2 regions of the Pseudomonas sp. GCM10022186 genome follow, and region 1 is predicted to be linked to the other one. Evidence: predicted binding sites of a transcription regulator. Region 1 holds the regulator's gene; the other holds the start of a gene.
The links. The regulator sigma-54, encoded in region 1, starts transcription at its own class of promoters, with help from an activator protein. The targets are predictions, from matches to a motif close to ANTGGCATNNANNTTGCTNT.

Region 1 (10,992 bases):
CCAGGCGGCCCGTGACCTCAAGTTGTGGATAGTGGCCGGCACCCTGCCGCTGCCGCCTGACGGACGGCCCCAGGACCGCCCCCATGCCTGCTCGCTGCTGATCGACGAACAGGGCGAGCGGGTGGCGCGCTACGACAAGATCCACCTGTTCGATGTCGACGTCAGCGACAACCGTGGTCGTTACCGCGAGTCCGATGACTACATGCATGGCGGTGCGGTGGTGGTGGCCGATACCCCGGTCGGGCGACTGGGCCTGACCGTCTGCTACGACCTGCGTTTTCCCGAGCTCTATGGCGCCTTGCGTGAAGCGGGCGCCGAGCTGATCAGCGCGCCTTCGGCCTTCACCGCGGTCACCGGAGCGGCCCACTGGCAGGTGCTGGTGCGCGCCCGCGCCATCGAGACCCAGTGCTACCTGCTGGCGGCCGGGCAGGGCGGCGTACATCCGGGGCCGCGGGAAACCTTCGGCCATTCGGCCATAGTCGACCCCTGGGGCCGCGTGCTCGCCGAGCAGGCCCAGGGCGAGGCCGTGCTGCTGGCCAGGCGCGATGCCGAGGAGCAGGCGGCAATCCGCCAGCGCATGCCGGTGAGCACCCACAGAAGATTCATGACGCCGGCCGCCCCCGGGCCGGCGCGTACGGAGAAGTTATGAGCGACCTCTTGTTATCCGTCAGCGAGCACCTGCTGGCGCCCGGCGACCTCAGCATCGAGCGGCTGCCGGAGATCCTCGGCGAACTGGCCGGTCCCGGCATCGATGCCGCGGACCTCTACTTCCAGGGGCAGATTTCCGAGTCCTGGGTGCTGGAGGACGGCATAGTCAAGGAAGGCAGTTTCCACCTCGACCAGGGTGTGGGCGTGCGTGCCCAGTCCGGTGAGAAGACCGGCTTCGCCTACAGCAACGCCATCACCTTCGATGCCCTGCGCCAGGCGGCGCACGCCGCGCGCTCCATCTCCCGCGCAGGCCAGGAAGGCCGTGTGCAGGCCTTTGCCAGTCCGCAGATCACCCGCCTCTACGATTCCAGCAGCCCGCTGGATGTGATCAGCCGCGCCGAGAAGGTGGAGCTGCTGAAAAAGGTGGATGCCGCCACCCGCGCCCTGGACCCGCGCATCAAGCAGGTGACCGTGAGCATGGCCGGGGTCTGGGAACGCATCCTGATCGCCGCCAGCGACGGCAGCCTGGGGGCCGACGTGCGGCCGCTGGTGCGCTTCAATGTGAGCGTGATCGTCGAGCAGAACGGCCGCCGCGAACGCGGCGGCCATGGCGGCGGCGGGCGCACCGACTACCGCTATTTCCTCCAGGAAGACCGCGCCATGGGTTATGCCCGCGAGGCGCTGCGCCAGGCCCTGGTCAACCTGGAAGCCGTCCCCGCACCAGCCGGCACCCTGCCGGTGGTCATGGGCGCAGGCTGGTCCGGCGTGCTGCTGCACGAGGCGGTGGGCCACGGCCTGGAAGGGGATTTCAACCGCAAGGGCAGTTCGGCCTACAGCGGTCGCATCGGCGAGCGAGTCGCTTCCAGCCTCTGCACCATTGTCGACGACGGCACCCTGGCCTATCGCCGCGGTTCCCTGAGCGTGGACGACGAAGGCACCCCGACCCAGTGCACCACGCTGATCGAGAACGGCGTGCTCAAGGGGTACATGCAGGACAAGCTCAACGCCCGCCTGATGAAGGTGGCGCGTACCGGCAACGGCCGTCGCGAGTCCTACGCGCACCTGCCGATGCCGCGCATGACCAACACCTACATGCTGGCCGGCAAGAGCGATCCGCAGGAGATCATCGCCTCGGTGGAGCGCGGCATCTATTGCGCCAACCTCGGCGGCGGCCAGGTGGACATCACCAGCGGCAAGTTCGTCTTCTCCACCAGCGAGGCCTACCTGATCGAGAACGGCAGGATCACCACCCCGGTGAAGGGCGCCACCCTGATCGGCAACGGCCCCGAGGCCATGAGCCGGGTGTCCATGGTCGGCAATGACCTGGCCCTGGACAGCGGTGTGGGAACCTGCGGCAAGGACGGCCAGTCGGTGCCGGTGGGCGTGGGCCAGCCGACCCTGAAGATCGATGCGATGACGGTGGGAGGGACGGGAGCTTGAAGCTGGAAGCTGAAAGCTTGAAGCCGATGATGCTTCAAGCTTCCGGCTTGGCGCTTCAAGCTGCTTTTAGCGCAAGCCGCGCTTGGTTTCGTCCAGGTCGCGGATGTACTTGAAGACCTTGCGCGCGGCGGCCGGCGGTTTGTTGTGGGCCGCTTCGTGCTGGGCATGACGGATAAGGCCGCGCAGGTGCTGGCGGTCGGTGTCCGGGTAGTCGGCGACGAAGCTTTCCAGGGCGGCATCGCCACCCTCGATCAGGCGGTCGCGCCAGCGCTCCAGGGCGTGGAAGCGCTCGTTGTACTCGCGGGTGGAGCTGTCGAGCTGGTCGATCAGGGCGAGGATGGCCTCGACGTCCTGCTCGCGCATGAGCTTGCCGATGTACTGGATGTGCCGTTTGCGGGCGACATGCGCCTTGTGCTTCGGTGCTTCCGCCAGGGCCCGCTGCAGGGCGTCGGTCAGCGGCAGCTTGGCCAGCACGTCGGCCTTGAGGGTGGTCAGGCGCTCGCCGAGGTCCTGCAGGGCATGCAGCTCGCGCTTGATCTGGGATTTGCTCTTCTCGCCGGAGAAGTCGTCGTCGAGGAATTCAGACATGGGGGTGGTCCAATGGGAAACGCCGCCATGATAACCAGTCGGGGCCGCCTTGTCCGGCCCGGCTGGCGCCGCCGGAGCGCGGTACGTGCGGGGAGGCGCCAGGTCGCGGCCCCCGCCTCGAGGAATTTTTGAACTGGAGTGGCTATGAGTGAAGTAGAAGTGGTCGGCCCGGAAGCATTGCCGGAACTGCAGGCGCGGGTCGAGCGCATCCTCGCCGAGGCCCGGCGCCAGGGCGCCAGCGCCTGCGAGGTGGCTGTTTCAGTGGAGCAGGGACTGTCCACCACCGTTCGCCAGGGCGAGGTGGAGACGGTCGAATTCAATCGTGACCAGGGTTTCGGCATCACCCTGTATGTCGGGCAGCGCAAGGGCTCGGCCAGCACCTCGGCCAGCGGCGAGGAGGCGATCCGCGAAACCGTGGCGGCGGCCCTGGCCATCGCCAGGCATGCCTCCGAGGACGAGTGCGCGGGGCTGGCCGATGCGGCGCTGATGGCTCGCGACCTGCCGGAACTGGATCTCTATCATCCCTGGGCCATCAGCCCCGAACAGGCGGTGGAGCAGGCGCTGATCTGCGAGACGGCGGCCTTCGGGGTCGACAAGCGTGTCACCAAGGCCGATGGCACCACCCTCAACACCCACCAGGGCTGCCGGGTCTATGGCAACAGCCATGGCTTCGTCGGTGGTTATGCCAGCACGCGGCACAGCCTGAGCTGCGTGATGATCGCCGAGGCCGCGGGCCAGATGCAGCGCGATTACTGGTATGACGTCAACCGCATCGGCGATCAGCTGGCGGACCCGGCGAGTATCGGCCGGCGTGCCGCCGAGCGTACCGCGGCGCGCCTTGGCGCCCGTCCCGTACCCACCTGCGAGGTGCCGGTGCTGTTCGCCGCCGAGCTGGCCACCGGCCTGTTCGGCAGTTTCCTCGGCGCCATTTCCGGCGGCAACCTCTACCGCAAGTCGTCCTTCCTCGAAGGCGCGCTGGGCCAGCGGCTGTTCCCCGAATGGGTCACCATCGACGAGCGGCCGCACATTCCCCGCGCCATGGCCAGCGCCGCCTTCGACAACGACGGCCTGGCCACCTATGCCAAACCTTTCGTGGAGAAGGGCGAACTGGTGTCCTACGTCCTCGGCACCTACTCCGGCCGCAAGCTGGGCCTGCCCAGCACGGCCAACGCCGGTGGCGTGCACAACCTCTTCGTCAGCCACGGACTGGAAGACCAGGCGGCACTGCTGCGGCGCATGGGGCGCGGCCTGCTGGTGACCGAGCTGATGGGGCAGGGGCTGAACATGGTCACCGGTGATTACTCCCGTGGCGCCGCCGGCTACTGGGTGGAGAACGGCGAGATTCAGTTCCCGGTGCAGGAAGTGACCATCGCCGGCAATCTCAAGGACATGTTCCGGCAGATCGTCGCCATCGGAAGCGACCTGGAAATGCGCGGCAACATCCGTACCGGCTCGGTGCTGATCGAACGGATGACCGTCGCCGGGAGTTGAGTGGCATCCGGCCAAATGAAAACGCGCCCTGATGGGCGCGTTTTTCATGTGGCCGGCAGAGGGCGGGAGGTCATTCGCCTTCGTCGAACTTGTTGTTGATCAGTTCGATCAGCGCATTGAGGGCGTCGTCGTCCTGCTCGCCCTCGGTATGCAGGTGAATGGGCGTGCCCTTGCCCGCGGCCAGCATCATCACGGCCATGATGCTCTTGCCGTCCACCAGGCTCTCGGGAGAACGGCCCACGCGGATCTGGCAGGGGAAGCGGCCGGCCACGCCGACGAACTTCGCCGCTGCACGGGCATGCAGGCCAAGCTTGTTGATGATGGTGATCTCGCAGGCTGGCATCGCGGTTCCAATCCTTCTAGCTGAGGTCGCGGTGGCGAACCTGGACGTTCTTCAAACTGGGTTTCAGGGCGGCTCCCAGGCGCTCGGCGATATAGACCGAGCGGTGATGACCACCTGTGCAGCCGATGGCGATGGTGACGTAGGCCCGGTTGCTCGCGGCAAAGCGTGGCAGCCACTTGTTCAGGTAGCCGAGGATATCCTGGTACATCTCCTCGACGTCGGGTTGCGCGGCCAGGTAATCGGCGACCGCTTGCTCCAGCCCCGAATGGTCACGCAGTTCCGGCTTCCAGTAGGGATTGGGCAGGCAGCGCACGTCGAACACCAGGTCGGCATCCACGGGCATGCCGCGCTTGAAACCGAAGGACTCGACCAGGAAGGCGGTGCCGGGCTCAGGCTGGTTCAGCAGGCGAAGCTTGATGCTGTCGCGCAGTTGATACAGGTTGAGGTGCGTGGTGTCGATCTTCAGGTCGGCGAGATCGGCGATCGGCGCCAGCAGCGCTTCCTCGTCCTTGATGGCTTCGGCGAGGGAGCGGTTGTCATTGGTCAGCGGGTGGCGTCGACGCGTCTCGGAGAAGCGCTTGAGCAGGGTGTCGTGGTCGGCGTCGAGGTAGAGCACGTCACATTTGATATGGCGACTGCGCGCCTCTACCAGCAGTTCGGGGAAGCGTTGCAGCTGGCTCGGCAAGTTGCGCGCGTCGATCGACACGGCGACCTTCGGCTCCAGCAGCTCCGTGTGCAGGAGGGCGCGTTCGGCCAGTTCGGGCAGCAGGCCGGCGGGCAGGTTGTCGATGCAGTAGAAACCGTGGTCCTCGAGAACGTCGAGGGCGGTACTCTTGCCCGACCCGGAACGGCCGCTGACGATGATCAGGCGCATGGCGAGGCCCTAGCGTCCGCTCTGAACGTCCACGACCACCTGGTACAGGCTGGTGCTGTCCGGAGCCTGCCGCAGGCGCTCGCGCACATCGCTACGGTCGAGCATGCTGGCGATCTGGCGGAGCAGTTCAAGGTGTTCGTCGGTGGCGGCTTCCGGGACCAGCAGGACGAACAGCAGATCCACGGGCATGCCATCGATGGCGTCGAAATCGATCGGAGCGTCGAGGCGGAGCACGGCGCTGATAGGCGCCGTGCAACCGGTGAGACGACAGTGGGGAATTGCAATGCCATTGCCGAAGCCGGTGGACCCGAGCTTCTCCCGGGAAACCAGGCTCTCGAAGATATCCTGGTTATCGAGGTCGGGAAGGTCACGGGCGACCAGCTTGGCGATCTGTTCCAGAACACGTTTCTTGCTGCCACCCGGCACGTTCACCAGGGAACGGCCGGGGGTCAGGATTTGCTCGAGTCGAATCATGGGGAAGGGGTCAGCGGGCGGTAGCACCCTGCTGGCGGTTAAGCTGCTTTTCCTTGTGCTTGATCAGTTGGCGATCGAGCTTGTCGGTGAGCAGGTCGATTGCCGCGTACATGTCTTCATGTTCCGCGTTGGCAACGACTTCGCCGCCGGCGATGTGCAAAGTGGCTTCGATTTTCTGTTTGAGTTTCTCGACGTTCATGATCACCTGCACGTTGGTGATTCGGTCGAAATGGCGCTCCAGACGGTCGAACTTCTCGACAACGTAGTTGCGCAGGGCGTCGGTCACATCCAGTTGATGTCCACTGATGTTGACTTGCATACCGCTTTCTCCTTATTGCCCGTGTAGAAGAGACAGGCTAACGGGCCTGCCACCGGAACACTTTGGCGTGGGTCAATTTCCGCGTCACATCAGTCGCTTCCGTTCGCTGGAAGGCGCTATCCCAAGGGACTCGCGATACTTGGCTACTGTGCGACGGGCCACTTGAATGCCCTGTGCCTCCAGTAAACCAGCGATCTTGCTGTCACTCAACGGCTTTTTCGGATTTTCCGCTGCGACCAGTTTCTTGATGATGGCGCGGATCGCGGTAGACGAGCATTCGCCGCCTTCCGAGGTGCTGACATGGCTGGAGAAGAAGTACTTCAGCTCGTAGATGCCGCGTGGAGTGTGCATGTATTTCTGGGTGGTCACGCGCGAGATGGTGGACTCGTGCATGCCCACTGCTTCGGCGATGTCGTGCAGCACCAGGGGCTTCATCGCCTCTTCGCCATACTCGAGAAAGCCGCGCTGGTGCTCGACGATCTGGGTGGCGACTTTCATCAGGGTTTCATTGCGGCTCTGCAGGCTCTTGATGAACCAGCGCGCTTCCTGGAGCTGGTTGCGCATGAAGGTGTTGTCGGCGCTGGAGTCGGCGCGACGGACGAACCCGGCATAGTGCGGATTGACCCGCAGGCGCGGCACGGCCTCCTGGTTCAGCTCCACCAGCCAGCGTTCGTTGTGCTTGCGCACTATGACGTCCGGTACCACGTACTCGGGTTCGCTGGCTTCGATCTGCGAGCCGGGGCGCGGGTTGAGGGCCTGGATCAGTTCGATGATCTGGCGCAGCTCGTCTTCCTTGACCTTCATGCGTCGCATCAGCTGGCTGTAGTCGCGGCTGCCGAGCAGGTCGAGGTAGTCGCCGGCCAGGCGCTGGGCCTCGCCGAGCCAGGGGGTGTTCGACGGCAACTGGCGCAGTTGCAGGACGAGGCATTCGCGCAGGTCGCGGGCGCCGACGCCGGCGGGCTCGAATTGCTGGATGCGATGCAGCACCACTTCGACTTCATCCAGCTCGATGCCGAGCTCGGCGTCGAAGGATTCGGCGATCTCGGCGAGGGATTCCTCGAGGTAGCCGTCGTTGTTGATGCAGTCGATCAGGGTGACCGCGATCATCCGATCGGTATCGGACATGGGCGCCAGGTTGAGCTGCCAGAGCAGGTGGCTCTGCAGGCTTTCACCCACCGACGTGCGCGAGGTGAAGTCCCACTCGTCGTCATCGTTGCTCGGCAGGCTGCTGGCGCTGGTCTGGTAGACGTCTTCCCAGGCGGTGTCGACGGGCAGCTCGCTGGGAATGCGTTCATGCCATTCGCCATCTTCGAGGGCTTCGGCATTGGTCGCGACGCTGGACTCCTGGAAGTTCACTTCCTGGCTGCCGGGGTTGGGCAGCTGGTCGCCTTCGGCCATGGGGTCGGAGGTGTCGAAGTCGTCTCCATCCTCCTGCCGTTCGAGCATGGGATTGGATTCCAGCGCCTCCTGGATCTCCTGCTGCAGGTCCAGGGTGGAGAGTTGGAGTAGGCGGATGGCCTGTTGCAGCTGCGGGGTCATCGTCAGCTGCTGGCCCATCTTGAGGACTAGCGATGGTTTCATGGCAGGGGGCTTAGCACCTTATTCGCCGGCGCTCGCGCGCCATCCACTACAGGGCGCGTTGAGCGCCACCAGAAGCAAATTATATGCCTGACCTTGAAGGATTTTCCTAGTTACCGCAAGTCGTCCGGCAGACGAATTCGCCTGCGGTTACAGGCGGAACTCGTGGCCCAGGTAGACGTCCTTCACCAGCTGGTTGGCCAGGATGGCCTCGGCATCGCCTTCGGCGATCAGTTGGCCTTCACTGACAATGTAGGCGGTCTCGCAGATATCCAGGGTCTCGCGGACGTTGTGGTCGGTGATCAGCACGCCGATGCCCTTCGCCTTGAGGTGGTGGATGATCTGCTTGATGTCGCCCACGGAGATCGGGTCCACGCCGGCGAAGGGTTCGTCCAGCAGGATGAACTTGGGGGAGGTGGCCAGCGCGCGGGCGATTTCCACGCGGCGGCGCTCGCCGCCCGACAGGCTCATGCCGAGGCTGTCGCGGATGTGGCTGATGTGGAATTCCTGCAGCAGGCTTTCCAGCTCCTTGCGGCGTCCGGCGCGGTCGAGGTCCTTGCGGGTCTCGAGGATCGCCATGATGTTGTCCGCGACGCTGAGCTTGCGGAAGATCGAGGCTTCCTGCGGCAGGTAGCCGATGCCGGCACGGGCGCGGCCGTGCATGGGCTGGTGGGTGACGTCCTGCTGGTCGATCAGGACGCGGCCCTGGTCGGCCCTCACCAGGCCGACGATCATGTAGAAGCAGGTGGTCTTGCCCGCGCCGTTGGGGCCGAGGAGGCCGACGATCTGACCGCTGTCGATGGACAGGCTGACGTCGCGGACCACCTGGCGGCTCTTGTAGCTCTTGGCCAGGTGCTGGGCTTTGAGGGTCGCCATTACTGTGCTTTCTGCTCTTTCTTCTTCGGCTGGATCACCATGTCGATCCGCGGTCGCGGAGTGCTGACATTGGCGCCGGTGGCGCGGCCCGCATTGACGATCTGGCGCTGGGTGTCGTAGACGATCTTCTCGCCTTCGAAGGTGTTGCCTTCCTGGACCACCTTGGCCTGGTCGAGCAGGATGATGCGCTCGTTGGCGGCGAAGTACTGGATGGTCAGGCCATAGGCCTTGACGATTTCCTTGTCCACCGCCGGCTTCTGTTCGTAGTAGGCAGGCTTGCCCACCGAGGTGAAGACTTCGACGTCGCCGTTGGCGTCCTGGGTGATGGTGACAGTGTCGCCGGTGATCTTCAGGGTGCCCTGGGTGATCACCACATTGCCGCGGTAGACCGCGACACCTTGCTTGTCATCGAGCTCGGCGCTGTCGGCCTGCACGCGAATCGGCTGATCGCGGTCAGAAGGCAGTGCCCAGGCGGCGGCACTTCCGAGTGCGGCGCCCAGGCTGAGCAACAGGGGGAGGGTTTTAACGAACCTCATGCTGGCCTCTTACGTTGGACTGCAGGAGCATCCTGCTGTCATTCAAGTACGCTTTCATTCCATTCGCCGTGGTCACCCCATTTGCCGCCTCGATTCTAACGGCTTGCTGGGTCTGCGCATATTCCTCGTCGGGGAACACGGTCAGGCGGCTGGTGGTCAGGATGGTGGGACGGCCCTTGGCATCGGTGCGGGCCACCCTGACCTTGTCGATCAGTTCAACCTGCTTGCCTTCGGGGCCGACTTCGCCGCGCTCGCTCTGCACGTGCCAGGGGAAGGCCGTGCCGCGATGCAGCAGCAGGTCGGGATTGGTCAGCAATGTGACATCAGTGGCCTTGATATGTTCGAGGTGTGTGGCGGTCATTTCGTAATGCAGCTTGCCGTCGGCCTGGAACTGGGTGCTCTTGCCGTTCTCGACGTAGAAGTCGATGGCGTTTTCATTGCCCTGGGCTGGCGTTCGGTCCATGAAGCTTTCCGGGCGGATGTTCCAGTAGCCGAGCGCGATGAGCAGCGCGGCGATGGGCGTCAGGATCAGCGCCAGGCGGAAGTTCTTCGACATGGCAGGCCTCAGAGATAGGCGGCTTGGGCCGCTTCCAGGCTGCCCTGGGCGCGCAGGATCAGCTCGCAGAATTCGCGGGCCGCGCCTTCGCCACCGCGGGCCTGGGTGACGCCATGGGCGTGCTGGCGCACGAAGGCGTCGGCGCTGGCCACCGCCATGCCGAGGCCGACGCGGCGGATCACCGGCAGGTCGGGCAGGTCGTCGCCCAGGTAGGCGACCTGGTCATGGGTCAGGCCGAGCTCGGCGAGCAGGCCGTCGAGTACCACCAGCTTGTCCTCGCGACCCTGGAACAGGTGCTGGATGCCGAGGTTCTGCGCACGGCGCTCGACCACCTCGGATTGGCGGCCGCTGATGATGGCGGTGCGCACGCCGGCGTTCATCAGCATCTTGATGCCCTGGCCGTCGAGGGTGTTGAAGGTCTTGAATTCGCCGCCACCGGGCAGGAAGTAGAGGCGGCCATCGGTCAGCACGCCGTCGACGTCGAACACCGCCAGGCGGACCGACTTGGCGCGGGCAAGCAGTTCATTGCTCATCAGATCACTCCGGCGCGGGTCATGTCGTGGATGTGCAGGGCGCCGATGGGGCGGTCGTCCGTGTCGACCACCACAAGCACGTTGATCTTGTGGTCGTCCATGATCTTCAGGGCTTCGGCGGCGAGCATGTCCGGGCGCACGGTCTTGCCGTGGGCGGTCATGACCTCGTCGATGCTGGCCAGGCGCACGTCGACGCCCTTGTCCAGGGTGCGGCGCAGGTCGCCGTCGGTGAAGATGCCGGCAAGGCGGCCGTCGCTTTCCAGCACGGCGGTCATGCCCAGGCCCTTGCGGGTCATTTCCAGCAGCGCCTCGCGCAGCGGGGTACCGCGGACGACGTTGGGCAGGTTGTCACCGCCGTGCATGATGTTCTCGACCTTCAGCAGCAGGCGACGGCCGAGGGCGCCGCCGGGGTGGGAGAAGGCGAAATCCTCCGCGGTGAAGCCTCGGGCTTCCAGCAGGGCGATGGCCAGGGCGTCGCCCAGTACCAGGGCGGCCGTGGTGGAGGAGGTGGGGGCGAGGTTCAGCGGGCAGGCTTCCTGGTCCACGCGGGCGTCCAGGTTGGCCTCGGCGGCCTTGGCCAGGGCGGAATCCGGGTTGCCGGTCAGGCTGATCAGGGTGATGCCCAGGCGTTTGATCAGCGGCAGCAGGGTGACGATTTCGGCGGTGGAGCCGGAGTTGGACAGGGCCAGGACCACGTCGTCGGGGGTGATCATGCCCATGTCGCCGTGGCTGGCTT
Region 2 (10,992 bases), on a different contig from region 1:
ATCGGCCAGCACCCGCAGCAGGCGGGTCTGGGTGTCGGCCGGCATGTCGCCGATCTCGTCGAGGAACAGGGTGCCGCCATCGGCCTGTTCGAAGCGGCCACGGCGCTGGTTGGCGGCGCCGGTGAAGGCGCCTTTTTCATGGCCGAACAGCTCGGACTCCATCAGGTCCTTGGGGATCGCCGCCATGTTCAGCGCAATGAAAGGCGACGCGGCGCGCGGGCTGTGGCGGTGCAGGGCATGGGCCACCAGTTCCTTGCCGGTACCGGATTCGCCGTTGATCAGCACGGTGATGTTGGAGTGGCTGAGGCGGCCGATGGCGCGGAACACCTCCTGCATGGCCGGCGCTTCGCCGATGATTTCCGGGGTGCGCGTCTGGCTCGCCGGCGCTTCCAGGCCCTGCTGTTCCTGGGCGTGCTGGAAGGCGCGCTTGACCAGGGACACGGCCTCGTCCACGTCGAAGGGCTTGGGCAGGTACTCGAAGGCGCCGCCCTGGTAGGAGGCCACCGCGCTGTCCAGGTCGGAATGGGCGGTCATGATGATCACCGGCAGGCGCGGGTTCTGCTCGCGGATGCGCGCAAGGAGATCCAGGCCGCTGGTGCCGGGCATGCGGATGTCGGAGATGATCACGTCCGGCTGTTGCCTGGCCAGGCGGCTGAGCAGGCTGTCGGCGCTCTCGAAGCTCTGGGTGGTCATGCCTTCCTGTTGCAGGGCCTTTTCCAGGACCCAGCGGATGGACCGGTCGTCGTCGACGATCCAGACGGTTTCACTACGGCTCATGACGAGGAAGCTCCTTGTTCCAGCGGCAGGAAGATCGAGAAGACGGTGTGGCCGGGATGGCTCTCGCACTCGATCAGGCCCTGGTGCTGACTGATGATGTTCTGGGCGATGGCCAATCCCAGTCCGGTACCGTCCGGACGACCGCTGACCATGGGGTAGAAGATGGTTTCCTGGAGCTCGGCCGGGATGCCCGGGCCGTTGTCGATGATCTCCACCTTGGTCACCAGGCGATGGCGGGTATGGCCGATGGTGAACTGGCGCAGGGTGCGCGAGCGCAGGGTGATGCGGCCGAGGCGCAGTTCGTTCTGCCCGGAGATGGCCTGCATGGCGTTGCGCACTATGTTGAGCACCGCCTGGATCATCTGCTCCTTGTCGATGAACAGGTCCGGGATGCTCGGGTCGTAGTCGCGCACCAGATTGATGCCGCCCTGGCTTTCCGCCTCCACCAGGCTGCAGACGCGCTCCAGCACTTCGTGGATGTTGGTCATCGCCAGCGACGGCAGCTTGTTCGAGCCGAGCATGCGGTCCACCAGGTTCCGCAGACGGTCGGCCTCTTCGATGATGACGTTGGTGTAGTCCTTCAGGTGCTCTTCCGGCAGCTCGCGGGAGAGCAGTTGGGCGGCGCCACGGATGCCGCCCAGGGGGTTCTTGATCTCGTGGGCCAGGCCGCGCACCAGCAGCTTGGTGGTCTCCTGCTTGGACAGCTGCGCCTCTTCCTTGGTGATCCGCAGCAGGCGATCGCGCGGATGCACTTCCAGCAGCAGCAGGGTCTCGCCGCGGTTGAGGATGGGCGTCACCGCGTAGTCCACGGTCAGGGTCTGGCCGGAGAGCGAGGTCAGCATGGCCTCGCGCTTGGTGAAGGGGTGCGCCTGTTCCACCGCCTGGCGCAGGGAGGCCAGCGCCTCGGGCGATTCGGTGAACAGCTCGCTGATGAACTGGCCATGGCTGCGCTGGCCGCTGACGGCCAGGAGCATTTCCGCCGCCGGGTTCATGTACTCGAGGCGCAGGTCGGCGTTGAGCAGGATCACCGCAGTGGTCAGGTTGTCTAGCAGCAGTCGGTGCAGGGCGTCGTTTATGGTCATGGCTTCGGCGCTCGTGGCGATGACAGGAAAATGCAAGAAGCAAACCAAAGCCCTGAAAAGACGCGGGAAAACAGGGTTTCTGCTGGCGCGAGGCGCTTTTCAGAGCAGATCGTCCGGCACGGAACGAACCAAAATGGGGAGAGTATAGAAAGCGGTGCAGGCATATGCACCGCAATGGTGCGTGCCGGGTTCGCTTTTGCAGGATGGGTGGAGCGCAGCGATACCCCTGCGGATGTCGATGGACATCGCGGAGCCCGGCGGAGCGCCGTCCGCCCCTTCCTGCGCTGCTCGGCTCCTGCGGCCGGGCTGGATATCAGATGAAAGGGAGGAGGGGGATATCGTCCTCCTCCTTCGGCTTGTCCTTCAGCGGGCATTCCGGGCGCACGCCATAGTCGTCCTTCTTGCAGGGACGGGCCTGGCGTTTCTGCGAAAGGGATATGCGCATGATGTGCACGGGCTGACTGGGGGTGCGCTCCACCACGCGGCCTTGCTCGTCGATGACTTCCACCGCCAACTGGTGGGTGCCGCGGTCCAGGTTCTGCAGCGGGAACACCGGGCTGCGGCCTGGCTCGCCCACGGGCTGGCCGTCCAGCAGCAGGCGATAGCTGTGGTTGGCGCGCAGGCCCGGCTCGCTCGTGGCGCTGACGATCAGGTTGCCTTCGCCGTCGCGGATGGTGGCGTCGGGCTCGGGCACCAGGATGCGCAGCATCTGGTAGCCCTCCTCGCGGGGGATCGGCTCGGCATAGAGCGGCGGCGGCTGGATCGGCGCCGGCTTGTCCATCCCGTTGGGCGGTGTCAGTTCGAGGCGCTTGGCATTCCCGGGCTTGGGACGGTCGGTGAAGACGCGGTTGCCCTCGTCGTCGATGTAGGTATAGACCTCGGCCAGCACGGGCTGGCCCAGGAAGAGCAGGGCGAGGAGCAGGAATCGGGTCATCGGTCAGTTGCTGGGGCGAGGTGTTGGAGCGGGTGGCGGCGGGCGCAGCGCCGGGCTGCTGGTGTTGACCCGCTGGACGGTGAAGCTGACGGGGGCACTGCTTTGCACCACTTTGGTGCCTGCGAGCACATCCACCGCGAGGCTGTGCTCGCCGCGGTCGACATTCACCACCTGCAGGCGCGGCACGTTGGCGGCCTGGCCGTAGGGCTGCCCGTCGAGGCGCAGGCGCAGGCTGTGGCCGGGGCGCAGGCGCGGCTCCAGGCGCACGCCGACGCTGAAGGTGCCGTTGTTGGCGCGCAGTGCCTCGTCATCGGGTAGGTCGGTCAACTCCAGTACCTGGTAGGAGCCGTCCTGCTCGTCCCGGGCAGGCTGCTCCAGCGGTTTCGCAGGCGGCTGTGCCTGGACCGCGTTGGTCGGCGGCAGCACCACCTGTTCGCTGGCGGTGCCGTCCGGTGGCTGGTTGGTGAACACCGTATTGCCGTTGGCGTCGGTGTACTTGTAGATCTGTGCGGTGGCTGGCAGGGCCAGTGCCAGCAGCAGGCCGGCGAGCAGGGGACGCATGGCGCGAGCTCCGTTCATGCAGTGTCGCTAAGCCTTGCACTGGCGGGATTGGCTGGCAAGGGCGGGATGATCCGGGTGTGCGGCTGAGCAACAATGGCGCCGCTTGTGGGAGATTCCATTTCAATCGGGGCGTAGGGTGGAAATCCCTTCAGGGATTTCCACCATCGGCGTCTTGCACGGCCCCGCTGGTGGATAGAAAAGCGCTATCCACCCTACAGGAATGATCGAATCGACATGGACAAGGCGTCCCGATCATGCCGCAACCTCTGTAGGCGATTGCCGCCGATTGGAGGCTCGGGCCGCCGGCTTTTGTATGATGCTGCGGTCCGACTTGTTTTCAGGGAATGTCCCTCTCGTGCCGATGCTGTCCTTGCCTACCCTTCGTTTCATTGTCCCGCTGCTGCTCTGCCTGCTCCTCGGCCTGTTCTGCGCCCCGCAGAGCCGGGCGGCGCTGCCCAATCCGCTGGCGGGGAGTTCCTCGGGCGGTGAGCAGATCAGCAGCGCCCAGCTCGAGCAGTCGCTCAACCAGGTGATCCAGACCCTGGAGAACGACCAGCAGCGCGCCGATCTGCTGAAGAAACTGAAGCAGATGCGCGACGTTACCCAGAAGGGCAAGGAGGAGGACGGCAGCGTGCTGGCGCTGATCGGCGATACCCTCGGCGGGCTGGAGAAGCGTTTCCAGGGCGAAAACAGTCCGCTGCGACTCTGGGGCCGGCAGTTCCAGTTGGCCCACGCCGAACTGGAGGAGCGCATGCCGTCCTGGCGCGAGCTGCCGGTGATCGTCTTCGACTTCTCCGTGGTCATCCTGCTCTGGGCCTGTCTGGCTTCGGCGCTGCTCTGGCTGGGGCGGCGCATGCGCGAGCGCTTCGGCCTGTCGGCGGAATTGCCGCACAACCCCAAGACCGGCGACCTGGTGCTGTTCGCCCTGCGCAAGCTGGGGCCCTGGCTGATCGCTTTCCTGATCACCCTCTACCTCTCGGTGGTGCTGCCCAGCTCCCTGAGCAAGACCCTGGCGATGGTGATGGCCTACGTGCTGGTATCCGGCACGCTGTTCTCCGCGCTCTGCGTGATCTGCCTGTCGCTACTCGGCGGGCCGCACCGCCAGCGGGCACTGGATATCCTGCGGCGCCAGGCCTTCCGTCCGCTCTGGCTGATCGGCAGCCTGGCCGCCCTGGGCGAGACGGCCCATGACCCGAGGCTGATCGCCGGCCTGGGCGAACACACGGCGATCTGCCTGAGCACCCTGGCCAACGGCAGCGCGGCCCTGTTCACGGCGCTGTTCGTATTGCGCTTCCGCCGCCCCATCGCCCACCTGATCCGCAACCAGCCGCTGGAGCTGCGCCTCAAGCGCCGCAGCCTGCACGACCTGGTACAGCTGGTCGGCACCCTGTGGTTCGTGCCGGTGCTGCTGCTGGTGGGCACCTCCCTGTTCGCCACCTTCGTCTCCGCCGGCGACAGCAACTCGGCCCTGCGCCGCGCCCTGCTTTCGGCGGTGCTGGCGGTGGTGGCGATGACCGTGATCGGCCTGATCCGCCGCCGCTCCGGCCGCATCGGCGAGGGGCCACGGCGCAGCGCACCCTATGTCGAGCAACTGCAGAGCTTCGGCTTCACCCTGGTGCACCTGTTCGTGATGCTGTTCTTCGTCGAAGTGGGTTTGCGGGTCTGGGGCATGTCGCTGATCCGTTATGCCGAGGGCGATGGCGAGCAGATCAGCATCAAGGTGGTGAGCTTCGGCACCACCCTGCTGGCGGCCTGGCTGGTATGGATCCTTACCGATACGGCGGTGCAGCACAGCCTGGGCGTCAGCGGCCGCAATCGCGGCAACACCCGCGCCCTGACCATGCTGCCGCTGATCCGCAACGTGCTCTTCGTCACCATCGCGGTGATCGCCCTGATCGTCGCCCTGGCCAATATGGGCATGAACGTCACGCCGCTGCTGGCGGGTGCCGGCGTGATCGGCCTGGCCATCGGCTTCGGCGCGCAATCCCTGGTGGCGGATCTGATCACCGGGCTGTTCATCATCATCGAGGACTCGCTGTCGATCGACGACTACGTGGACGTCGGCGGCCACCTGGGCACGGTGGAGGGCCTGACCATCCGCACCGTGCGCCTGCGCGACCTGGACGGCGTGGTGCACACCATCCCCTTCAGCGAGATCAAGAGCATCAAGAACTACTCGCGGCAGTTCGGCTACGCCATGTTCCGCTGGCCGGTGCCGGCCAGCATGCCCATCGACGACGCCCTGGCGCTGGTGCAGGCAGTAGCCAAGGAGCTGCGCAGCGATCCCGCCGTCTACCGCAGCCTGTGGTCGCCGCTGGAAATGCAGGGCGTGGAGAGCTTCGACAATGGCCAGGCGATCCTGCGCTTCCGCTTCAAGACCGCGCCGATCAAGCAGTGGGAAGTGCAGCGTGCGTTCAACCTGCGCCTGCGCCGCCGCCTCGACCAGGCCGGCCTGGAACTGGCGATGCCGCGCCTGAACGTGCAACTGAGCCGGGCGCGCACTTCCAGGTCCGAACCGCCGGAGGAACAGGGCGTACCGACGGATGGGGGGATCTGACCGAGGGTTGCATTCCCTTGTAGGGGCGAATTCATTCGCCAAGCGGACTGCAGGTCTGCCCCCGGAGGCCGCAGGGGGCTGCTGCGCAACCCTTGGCGAATGAATTCGCCCCTACAGAAGATGCCATGTCCTCCGTTTCGACAATAAAAAAGGCCTCCCGAGGGAGGCCTTAATATTGACGCTATTTATAGGTATTCGTGGATCAGACGCTGTAGTACAGGTCGTATTCCAGCGGGTGCACGAAGGTGCGCACCTTGATTTCTTCTTCGCTCTTCAGCTCGATGTAGGCATCGATGAAGTCGTCGCTGAACACGCCGCCCTTGGTCAGGAACGCGCGGCCCTTGTCCAGCTCTTCCAACGCCTCTTTCAGGCTGCCGCAAACCTGCGGGATTTCCTTGGCCTCTTCCGGCGGCAGGTCATACAGGTTCTTGTCGGCGGCATCGCCAGGATGGATCTTGTTCTGGATACCATCCAGGCCGGCCATCAGCAGGGCGGCGAAGCACAGGTAGGGGTTGGCAGCCGGGTCCGGGAAGCGCGCTTCGATACGGCGGGCTTTCGGGCTGTTCACGTACGGGATACGGATCGAGGCGGAACGGTTGCGGGCGGAGTAGGCCAGCATTACCGGGGCTTCGAAGCCGGGAACCAGACGCTTGTAGGAGTTGGTGGCCGGGTTGGTGAAGCCGTTCAGGGCCTTGCCGTGCTTGATGATGCCGCCGATGAAGTACAGGGCGGTATCGGACAGGCCGGCATAGCCTTCGCCAGCGAAGGTGTTCTTGCCATCCTTGGAGATGGACATGTGAACGTGCATGCCCGAGCCGTTGTCGCCGTACAGGGGCTTCGGCATGAAGGTCACGGTCTTGCCGTAGGCGTCGGCAACGTTGTGCACGCAGTACTTCAGGGTCTGGACTTCGTCAGCCTTGGCGACCAGGGTGTTGAACTTCACACCGATCTCGTTCTGGCCGGCGGTAGCCACTTCGTGGTGGTGAACTTCGACCACCAGGCCCATTTCTTCCAGGGCGTTGCACATGGCGGTACGGATTTCGTGGTCGTGGTCGACCGGCGGTACCGGGAAGTAGCCGCCCTTCACGCCCGGACGGTGGCCCTTGTTGCCGCCTTCGATGTCGGCGTCGGTGTTCCAGGAAGCCTGTTCGGAGAAGATCTTGAACATGGAGCCGGAGATGTCGGACTTGAACTTCACTTCGTCGAAGATGAAGAACTCGGGCTCCGGACCGACGAATACGGTGTCACCGATACCGGTGGACTTCAGGTATTCCTCGGCGCGCTTGGCGATGGCGCGCGGGTCGCGGTCGTAGCCTTGCATGGTGCTCGGCTCGATGATGTCGCAGACCAGGATCAGGGTCGGCTCTTCGGTGAAGGGGTCCAGGACGGCGGTGCTGTCGTCCGGCAGCAGGATCATGTCGGAGGCTTCGATGCCTTTCCAGCCTTCGATGGAGGAGCCGTCGAACATCTTGCCGTGTTCGAAGAAATCGTCATCGGCGTCACGGGCCGGCATGGTCACGTGCTGCTGCTTGCCTTTGGTATCGGTGAAGCGCAGATCAATCCACTTCACGTCGTGTTCTTTAATCATTTGAAGCGACTTCGACATGTTGTCCTCCAGGTGGACGGGGGCAGGGAACCTTGCCTCCCAAAAATTCGGGGTGACGCCGGGGCGGGATAGTCTGCCAGGGCGACCTGCCTCACAAGGGAGCAAATTGCGTGCCAGTGCCCCGGAATGGGCAGAGGGCCCAAAACTCGCGCCTGGCGGGGCCTTGGCTCCAATTGTGAGCAGTTTTGCGCACCGTTTTCGTGCTGGTTGCGCCGTGCACGCCCTGTTTTGGTGCGCACTAGGCTTTGCCGAATGATTTTGGTCAAAGCTTGAACAATTTCCGCTATAATCCGCGCCCCTCTTTTTCGGCCGCCGTCGCAAGCGCTGTTTTCATGAAACTCATCGTCAAAGTCTTCCCGGAAATCACCATCAAGAGCCGGCCGGTGCGCAAGCATTTCATCCGCCAGCTCTCGAAGAACATCCGCGCGGTCCTCAAGGACCTGGATCCGGAGCTCGAGGTGACCGGCGTCTGGGACAACCTCGAAGTCGAGACCCGGCAGACCGAGCCGAAGCTGCTGCGCGAGATGATCGAGCGCCTGACCTGCACGCCCGGCATCGCCCACTTCCTCGAAGTGCACGAGTACCCCCTGGGCGATTTCGACGATGTGCTGGAAAAGTGCAAGCTGCACTACGCCGACCGGATCCCCGGCAAGATCTTCGCCGTGCGCTGCAAGCGCGCCGGCAAGCACAGCTTCACCTCCATGGAGCTGGAGCGCCATGTCGGCAGCCGCCTGCGCCAGGAGTGCAACGCCGCCGGCATCTCCCTGGACAAGCCGGAAGTCCTGGTGCGCATGGAAGTGCGCGACCAGCGCCTGTTCGTCATCCACCACCAGCATGACGGCATCGGCGGCTACCCGCTGGGTTCCCTGGAACAGACCCTGGTGCTGATGTCCGGCGGCTTCGACTCCACGGTCGCCGCCTACCAGATGATGCGCCGCGGCCTGATGACCCATTTCTGCTTCTTCAACCTCGGCGGCCGTGCACACGAACTGGGCGTGATGGAAGTGGCCCACTACCTGTGGGAGAAGTTCGGCCGTTCCCAGCGTGTGCTGTTCATCAGCGTGCCCTTCGAGGAAGTGGTCGGCGAGATCCTCAGCAAGGTGGACAACAGCCAGATGGGCGTGGTGCTCAAGCGCATGATGCTGCGCGCCTCCACCCGCATGGCGCGCAGGCTGACCCTGGACGCCCTGGTGACCGGCGAGGCCATCTCCCAGGTGTCCAGCCAGACCCTGCCCAACCTCTCGGTGATCGACTCGGCCACCGACATGCTGGTGCTGCGCCCGCTGATCGCCAGCCACAAGCAGGACATCATCGACACCGCGATGAAGATCGGCACCGCCGAGTTCGCCAAGCACATGCCCGAATACTGCGGCGTGATCTCGGTGAACCCGACCACCCGCGCCAAGATCGGCCGCATCGAACACGAGGAAGAGCAGTTCGACATGGCCATCCTCGAGCGCGCCCTGGAACGCGCGCGCCTGGTGCCCATCGACCGGGTGATCGACGAACTGGGCCAGGACCTGGCCGTGGAAGAAGTGCGCGAAGCCCTGCCGGGGCAGATCGTCCTCGACATCCGCCACCCGGATGCCCGGGAAGATGAACCCCTGGAGCTGCCCGGCATCGAAGTCCAGGCCCTGCCTTTCTATGCGGTCAACAACCGCTTCAAGGAACTGGACGCCAACCGCCAGTACCTCCTGTATTGCGACAAGGGCGTGATGAGCCGCCTGCATGCCCACCATCTGCTCAGCGAGGGGCATGCCAACGTCAGGGTTTACAGGCCCGCAAGCTTGAAGCCGGAAGCGGGAAGCTTGAAGTGAAAAGAGCCTGCCCGATCAACCGTAACGTCATCTGGCTCAGCCATCCTCCCGACCGGACGGCCGTTACTTCCAGCTTTCAGCTTCAAGCCTCCAGCTTTCATCTAGGACAACAACACTGTGATTGAGAACCTCCGCAACATCGCCATCATCGCCCACGTCGACCATGGCAAGACCACCCTGGTGGACAAGCTCCTGAAGCTGTCCGGCACCCTCGACCGCAAAGAAGCGGAATCCGAGCGCGTGATGGACTCCAACGACCAGGAAAAAGAGCGCGGCATCACCATCCTGGCGAAGAACACCGCCATCAAGTGGAACGGCTACAACATCAACATCGTCGACACCCCCGGCCACGCCGACTTCGGTGGCGAGGTTGAGCGCGTGATGTCCATGGTGGACTCCGTGCTGCTGGTGGTCGACGCCCAGGACGGCCCCATGCCGCAGACCCGCTTCGTGACCCAGAAGGCCTTCAAGGCCGGTCTGCGTCCGATCGTGGTGGTGAACAAGATCGACCGTCCGGGCGCCCGTCCTGACTGGGTCATCGACCAGATCTTCGACCTGTTCGACAACCTCGGCGCCACCGACGAGCAGCTGGACTTCCCGATCGTCTACGCCAGCGCCCTGAACGGCATCGCCGGTCTGGACCACGAGGCGATGGACGACAACATGGACGCCCTGTTCCAGGCCATCATCGACCACGTGCCGGCCCCGGTGGTGGACACCGAAGGCCCCTTCCAGATGCAGATCTCCCAGCTGGACTACAACAGCTTCCTCGGCGTGATCGGCATCGGCCGTATCGCTCGCGGCCGCATCAAGTCCAACACCCAGGTGGTCTCCATCGACGCCGACGGCAACAAGCGCAACGGCCGCATCCTGAAGATCATGGGTCATCATGGCCTGCAGCGCGTGGAAGTGCCGGAAGCCGAAGCGGGCGACATCGTCTGCGTCAGCGGCATGGAAGAACTGTTCATCTCCGACACCCTGTGCGACGTCCAGAACGTCGAGGCCCTGCCGCCGCTGACCGTCGACCAGCCCACCGTGAGCATGACCTTCCAGGTCAACGACTCGCCCTTCGCCGGCCGTGAAGGCAAGTTCGTCACCAGCCGCAACATCAAGGACCGCCTGGAGAAGGAACTGCTGCACAACGTGGCCCTGCGCGTCGAGCCGGGCGATTCGGCCGAGAAATTCAAGGTTTCCGGCCGCGGCGAACTGCACCTGTCCGTACTGATCGAAACCATGCGCCGCGAAGGCTTCGAGCTGGCCGTGGGCCGCCCGGAAGTGGTGATCATCGAGAAGGACGGCGTCAAGCAGGAGCCCTACGAGAACGTCACCATCGACATCGAGGAACAACACCAGGGTCCGGTGATGGAGCAGATGGGTCTGCGCAAGGGCGACATGACCAACATGATCCCCGACGGCAAGGGCCGTATCCGCCTGGAATACGTGATCCCGGCCCGTGGCCTGATCGGCTTCCGCAACGCCTTCCTGACCATGACCTCGGGCACCGGCATCCTGACCTCCACCTTCGACCACTACGGTCCGGTGAAGGCCGGCGACGTCGCCCACCGCCAGAACGGCGTGCTGGTCTCCATGGCCACCGGCACCGCGCTGACCTACTCCCTGGAAACCCTGCAGGACCGCGGCAAGCTGTTCCTGTCCCC

Region 2: the regulator sigma-54 is predicted to act here: its motif matches at 7,616-7,635, upstream of glnA (glutamate--ammonia ligase).

The regions. Positions count from the first base shown of each region.
Region 1 is NZ_JBHSOU010000001.1:14,549-25,540, forward strand. It holds gene ACFPU0_RS00065 (carbon-nitrogen hydrolase family protein) at 1-649, shown strand, start outside; gene tldD (metalloprotease TldD) at 646-2,088, shown strand; gene yjgA (ribosome biogenesis factor YjgA) at 2,155-2,676, opposite strand; gene pmbA (metalloprotease PmbA) at 2,821-4,167, shown strand; gene ACFPU0_RS00085 (HPr family phosphocarrier protein) at 4,238-4,510, opposite strand; gene rapZ (RNase adapter RapZ) at 4,527-5,384, opposite strand; gene ptsN (PTS IIA-like nitrogen regulatory protein PtsN) at 5,394-5,858, opposite strand; gene hpf (ribosome hibernation-promoting factor, HPF/YfiA family) at 5,869-6,177, opposite strand; gene ACFPU0_RS00105 (RNA polymerase factor sigma-54) at 6,262-7,758, opposite strand; gene lptB (LPS export ABC transporter ATP-binding protein) at 7,906-8,631, opposite strand; gene lptA (lipopolysaccharide transport periplasmic protein LptA) at 8,631-9,167, opposite strand; gene lptC (LPS export ABC transporter periplasmic protein LptC) at 9,154-9,723, opposite strand; gene ACFPU0_RS00125 (KdsC family phosphatase) at 9,732-10,256, opposite strand; gene ACFPU0_RS00130 (KpsF/GutQ family sugar-phosphate isomerase) at 10,256-10,992, opposite strand, start outside.
Region 2 is NZ_JBHSOU010000002.1:105,963-116,954, reverse strand. It holds gene ntrC (nitrogen regulation protein NR(I)) at 1-777, opposite strand, end outside; gene glnL (nitrogen regulation protein NR(II)) at 774-1,859, opposite strand; gene ACFPU0_RS01255 (DUF4124 domain-containing protein) at 2,173-2,793, opposite strand; gene ACFPU0_RS01250 (DUF4124 domain-containing protein) at 2,797-3,354, opposite strand; gene ACFPU0_RS01245 (mechanosensitive ion channel family protein) at 3,716-5,911, shown strand; gene glnA (glutamate--ammonia ligase) at 6,114-7,517, opposite strand; gene thiI (tRNA uracil 4-sulfurtransferase ThiI) at 7,850-9,334, shown strand; gene typA (translational GTPase TypA) at 9,452-10,992, shown strand, end outside.